2 linked regions of the Tunturibacter gelidoferens genome follow. Each later gene encodes a partner of the first gene's protein in a complex. Links are inferred from orthologs where the notes say so. Each region holds a gene or a part of one and is shown in the gene's direction. Other genes may lie near its edges.

The links. Proteins that work in one complex are often made in the same cells at the same time.
Region 2: the proteins of groL (region 1) and metK are in contact, whole or in part, in a cryo-EM structure (PDB 8P4O), measured with the Escherichia coli proteins. The link is inferred for Tunturibacter gelidoferens from one-to-one orthologs.

What each region holds. Positions count from the first base shown.
Region 1 is NZ_CP132938.1:4,018,050-4,021,306, forward strand. What follows is about bases 104-3,103. They hold groL (chaperonin GroEL), read left to right. Parts: upstream 104-766; coding sequence 767-2,440; downstream 2,441-3,103. Other genes in these bases: RBB81_RS17525 (co-chaperone GroES), read left to right, coding at 367-666; RBB81_RS17535 (class I SAM-dependent methyltransferase), read left to right, coding at 2,831-3,103. Also shown: RBB81_RS17520 (hypothetical protein), read right to left, coding at 1-64; more of RBB81_RS17535, read left to right, coding at 3,104-3,257.
Region 2 is NZ_CP132938.1:1,801,455-1,804,349, reverse strand. It holds metK (methionine adenosyltransferase), read left to right. Parts: upstream 1-809; coding sequence 810-1,982; downstream 1,983-2,895. Other genes in the region: RBB81_RS08145 (hypothetical protein), read right to left, coding at 2,664-2,895; RBB81_RS08150 (hypothetical protein), read left to right, coding at 2,176-2,655; RBB81_RS08160 (helix-turn-helix domain-containing protein), read left to right, coding at 41-457. UniProt on the Escherichia coli protein: Catalyzes the formation of S-adenosylmethionine (AdoMet) from methionine and ATP.

The sequences.
Region 1 (3,257 bases):
TGGATGCGAAAGCAAAGAGGAGAACGAGAAACGATAGCGACCAGACGGTGCGGCGTGACGACATGGCCTCATTCTACGACTTTTGAGGTTTGGTTGTTGGATTTGGTGTGCTGCCGCAACCCCAAATGCTTGCGCGAGTTTCACTCACATTTCACGCAGCCGAGTTGACAACTGCAGGCGGGCTGACTATCGTTAGCAATCGGAAGGCTTGAGTGCTAACGGTCCGCAAGTTTGATGTGAGCCGGGTCTTTTGGCCTATTCCACTCTTTTATTTGCAGCTAGGGCCGGCGGTCGATGGCTGAGGCTGCGCTCAACAACGCGGACGGTTCCCCGTTCGCCTAAAATTGCACCAAGGAGATGTAAGCAATGGCGACAACATCATTTACACCGCTGCATGACCGGATTCTGGTTCGGCGGATAGAAGAGGGCGAAAGCATTCGTGGCGGGATCATCATCCCGGATTCAGCAAAAGAGAAGCCACAGCAGGGCGAAGTAATCTCCGTCGGCAAGGGCAAGTCGAACGACGAAGGCAAGGTATTCCCGCTGGATGTGAAGGCCGGCGACAGCATTCTGTTTGGCAAGTACTCGGGCACCGAGATCAAGATCGACGGCGAAGAGCTTTTGATCATGCGTGAGGAAGAAGTACTCGGAATCCTCAAGAAGTAGCACTTCGTGCCGTATACCGCGGCTTCGCCGCATAATCGGCGCTTCGGGCGCCTCACACAAACACTTTCACCAGCATTCCGCTGGCAACAGGAGTAAGACAATGGCAAAACAGATTCTGCATGGAGAAGATTCACGTCAGGCTATCCTGCGTGGCGTCAATATTTTGGCCGACGCAGTGAAGGTAACGCTTGGACCGAAAGGTCGCAATGTCGTTATCGAGAAGAAGTTTGGCTCGCCGACGATCACCAAGGACGGCGTGACCGTTGCCAAGGAGATTGAGCTTTCGAATTCGCTCGAGAACATGGGCGCGCAGATGGTTCGCGAAGTGGCTTCGAAGACCTCAGATGTCGCCGGCGACGGTACCACCACTGCTACCGTTCTGGCCCAGGCGATCTATCGCGAGGGTGTGAAGACGGTTGCTGCCGGTGCAAATCCAATGGCTCTGAAGCGCGGTATCGATAAGGCGGTTGAGGCCATCATCGGCAAGCGCGATGAGAACGGTGTTTCCGTAGGCGGTGCTTTGTCGACGTTCTCTAAGCCGGTTTCGGGCGATATGATTGCCCAGGTTGGAACGATCTCGGCCAACTCGGATTCGCAAATCGGCACAATCATCGCGGAAGCGATGAAGAAGGTTGGCAAGGACGGCGTTATTACGGTTGAAGAGTCTCGCACGATGGAGACGCAGCTGGATGTCGTTGAGGGCATGCAGTTCGATCGCGGTTATCTTTCGCCTTACTTCGTGACCGATGCGGAGCGGATGGAAGTTGCCCTTGAGAATCCTTACATCCTTATTTACGAGAAGAAGATCTCGTCGATGAAGGACCTGCTTCCCTTGCTCGAGCAGATTGCCCGTACCGCAAAGCCCCTAGTCATCATTGCTGAGGATGTGGACGGTGAGGCGCTCGCGACTCTCGTGGTGAACAAGCTGCGTGGGACGCTAAATGTCGCTGCCGTGAAGGCTCCTGGCTTCGGCGATCGTCGCAAGGCGATGCTGCAGGATATCGCGATTCTGACCGGCGGTAAGGCGATCACGGAAGACCTCGGCATCAAGCTTGAGGGTGTGAAGATCGAGGACCTTGGCACTGCGAAGCGCGTGACGATCGACAAGGACAACACCACCATCGTCGATGGCGGCGGTAAGGACGGCGATGTCGAAGGACGCGTGAAGGAGATTCGCGCACAGATCGACAAGACCACCTCCGACTACGACCGTGAGAAGCTGCAGGAGCGTTTGGCCAAGCTGGTTGGCGGCGTTGCAGTGATCAAGGTTGGCGCGGCGACAGAGACCGAGATGAAGGAAAAGAAGGCTCGTGTTGAGGATGCGATGCATGCGACGCGTGCGGCTGTTGAGGAAGGGATTGTCCCGGGCGGCGGTGTGGCGTTTGTTCGCTGCACCTCTGCGGTTGAGGCAGTGATCAAGAGCCTCGAAGGCGATGAGAAGATCGGCGCCACGATCATTCGTCGCGCGATTGAAGAGCCTTTGCGCATGATCGTCTCGAACGCTGGCGAAGAGGGTGCGGTTGTGATCGGCAAGATCCACGAATCGAAGGAGGCCAACTACGGCTACAACGCCGCGACAGGCGCCTACGAGGACCTGGTGAAGGCTGGCGTTATCGATCCTACGAAGGTGACGCGTACTGCTCTGCAGAATGCGGCTTCGATCGCTGGGTTGATGCTGACCACCGAGGCGATGATCGCTGATATCCCGGAGAAGAAGGAAGCTGCGGGCGGCGGACATCAGCATGGCGGCGGCGGTATGGACGGCATGTACTAAGAGGTTGTTTCAAGAAAAAAAGTGGAGCCCCGGTGAGAGCCGGGGCTTTGCTGTTTTTGCTGGAGTTTTGAGGGGTGTTTTGGGAAAAGCAGCGTTTTGATGGTGGTTTTTTGGTGGTGAAGCTGTGGTGTTTTGCGTGGTGGACGTGGTGTTTTGGATGGCTGTTTTATCGAGCTGAAAAATGCGCCACCATAACTTAACTTTTCTGTGGAAATTTGATTTTTTCTTGAGGTCGCCGGTGGATCGTCTCGCGGCGCGTTATCGGTTTCCTTGGGTTTCGGGTACAAACGAAGATTTGACCTTTGAGTGACCAGGGTATGACAAGGCCGAAGCTGACTGGGTGATAGGTTCCTCTTGGGTCTCTGGATCCTGGGGGAAATGTATCGCTTTATGTCGACGAAGACGCCAGTTAGAGCGCTGCTGCGAAGGAGATTGCCCCCTGACGTGTATGTGGGCCTTCGCAACGTGAAGAGGTCTCCGGTTCGCGCGTTTCAGTGGGCGATGGATCGGTGCGGTTTTGTCGTGGCGAGAAAGAGCGACTACTATTCACCGCTGCCTTCCCGGCGGAGATTGCAGACGACGCGGGGACGATGGGACAGGCCGAGTGCCCTGCTGGGTGTTGAGTACGATCTGGCGGGGATGAAGGGTACGCTGGCCGAGCTGCTTGCTCTGTATCAGGAGGAGTTTCTTGAGCTGACACCCTATGAGGAGGTGTTGCAGCGCGGATTTGGTCACGGCTATCCACGAGTGGATGCGATGGTTTTGTATGCGATGTTGCGTTGGAAGAGACCTAAGCGGTATGTCGAGGTTGGGTCTG
Region 2 (2,895 bases), 2.2 Mb from region 1 along the record:
CAGGAATGAGGCCTGCGCCGATAAGGGTTAGACGGAGCGAATGGAACGATTCGGCGACGAGCTACGACGGGAGCGGGAGAGACGCAAGGTCTCGATGGAGAGGATCTCCGACGAGACGAAGGTGTCGCTGCGTCACCTGGAGGCGCTTGAGGCCGGAGAGTACGACGCTTTGCCGGGCGGAGTGTTCCGAAAAGGTATTGTTCGCAGCTATTTAGCAGCGGTGGGGTTGGAGGAAGCTCCGTGGATCGAACGGTTCGAGGCGACCCTGAGGGAGAGTGGCGCGGGCAGCGAAGATACCGATTGGACTGAGTTCGCGGAGAATGTGCGAAGGAACAGAAGTGGTGTCGAATCGAAGACGAACATTCGATGGATGGGCGTCGGAACCATGGTGACGATGCTGGGGGTTCTGGGCTGGGCGGTGTGGAAGTTTGCGCTGCATGGACGGTTGATCCCCTGACGGAACTCTTTTCTCTTGCCTGATTTCTCTTGCCTGAGTGCAGTGACGTTTCGCTGGCCAAGCGCACCTGTCTGATGCTCGGTGGGCTGTGTTTCGTGTTGATGATGTTTGCGGGGACAACGCTGGTTGCGGTGGCCAGCTACGTGGTTTACGAAAAGCAGTGGATACGTTGAAGGGCGATTTTCGTATCAGCGAAAGAGGGAGTTTGCCGGTTGATGCAGGATATCGCCGTTGAATGATCATCTTCGCCGACGGATGCGTCCCTTTGCCCGGTTGGGCGAGGGTGGGTAGAATAGACAGAACGCACGCTGTTACGGGCTAAGTGTCCGGGCAGGTACTCTTTGGAGGAGTTTTGGCTAAACGCGACCGTTTTTTGTTTACGAGTGAGTCTGTCACTGAGGGGCATCCGGATAAGATCGCAGATCAGATCTCCGATGCGATTCTGGACGCCTGCCTGGCGCAGGATCCCTATAGCCGCGTGGCGTGCGAGACGCTGACCTGCACGGGTCTGGTGGTTATCGCCGGGGAGATCACGACGAAGGCTTATGTCGATTTCCAAAGCCTAGTGCGCGGGACCGTTGCCGCGATTGGGTATGACAATGCGCTGTATGGGTTCGATTCGAACACCTGCGCGGTGATCTCGACGATCAACAAGCAGTCGGGCGATATCGCGATGGGTGTGGATACGGGCGGGGCGGGCGACCAGGGCATGATGTTCGGGTATGCGACGAACGAGACGCCGGAGCTGATGCCGACGCCGATCTCGCTGGCTCACAAGCTGGCGCAGAAGCTGAGCGAGGTTCGCAAGTCAGGGTTGATGTCGTACCTGCGGCCGGACGGCAAGAGCCAGGTGACGGTGGAGTATGACTCGGATAACAAGCCGAAGCGGGTGGATGCGGTGGTGATCTCGACCCAGCATGCGGAGAATGTCGGCAACGAAGAGCTGCGCGCGGATATCTTGAAGCACGTGATTCAGGCTGTGATTCCGGCGGCGTTGCTGGACCAGGATACGAAGTACCACATCAATCCGACAGGCCGGTTTGTGGTCGGCGGACCGATGGGCGACACGGGTTTGACGGGTCGGAAGATCATCGTCGACACGTATGGCGGCATGGGACGGCACGGCGGCGGAGCCTTCAGCGGTAAGGATGCGACGAAGGTGGATCGTTCGGCGGCGTACATGGCGCGGTACGTGGCGAAGAACATCGTCGCGGCTGGGCTGGCGGATCGTTGCGAGGTGCAGTTGGCCTACGCGATTGGCGTGGCAGAGCCGGTGAGCGTGCTGGTGGATACGTTTGGCACGGGCAAGGTCGATGAGTCGAAGCTTGAGGACCTGGTTCGGAAGAACTTCTCGCTGACGCCGAAGGGCATCATCGAAGGGCTCGATCTGCGTAAGCCGATCTTCAAGGCGACGGCCGCGTATGGTCACTTTGGCCGCAAGGGCGAGGGCTTTACGTGGGAGAAGACCGACAAGGCTGCTGCGCTGGCGGAGCAGGCTGGGGTGAAGCAGGCTACTGCGAAGTAAGCTGTGTTGAATTAGCTGAAGAAAGGGCGGGTCTTCGGGCCTGCTCTTTTTTTGGGGGGAAATGTCGACTTGCCGAGGACCGTTTTTGCGAAGGTTGAGACGCAAGCCGAAGGGACGGGTGTCGTATTGGCCGGAGATGGGGTACTCTGGTCGGGCTTGACACTTCCCTTGAAGCATTCGCATCGATCAACCTATGGCGCCAGCAAAGAACATGCAGGAGTTAGCCGATAGCGAGCTCGCCTCTTTGGAGCAGGTGAGGTCGTCTCTCTCAAAACTCTGGCTGATCTCCGCATTAGTGATTGGCCTGGTACTGATTGCCCAGTCCTTGTCGGGCCATTACGGGGAAGATCCTGAGCCAGCGTGGAAGTGGTTTCTGGGGTCGGTCATGCCGACGGTGGGCGTTATCGTCGGTGCGCTCTGCTACACGGCGCTCGACGCGCGACGGCTGAAGTATGTGGTGAGACGATCTTTTTTGAGGCTGTGTTATGCGCTCTCGATTGTCTACCTGCTGCTGGTCGTACTGACCATCGCGATAGAACCTTTCGTCGCGGCGGACTCTTTTGAGCTGATGCGAATCTCCAAATACTGGCTGGCTCCTGTTCAGACTCTGGTGGCTTCAGTGATTGGGGTGCTGTTCTTCAAGGCGGCACCACTGGAAAGCTCGCTGACGTAATGCGTGTCTCAGCGGAGCGAGAGAGCTGACCAGATACCTGCGTTTTTGAGCTGCGTACGAGCGTCCGGCGCGCTGTCCTCGACAAAGAGCGTGCCGTGGTCGAGGTCTCGCCTGAACTCATAGATGAGAGCCGTGCAGTTGTAGCCGGGAGCGATGGCTGTGGAGGCGACTGAGCTGTCGAGTACGTTTGACCCCTCTGTAATCCATTGCCGCGCCTGGGTCTGCTCCGGCATTGCGCCA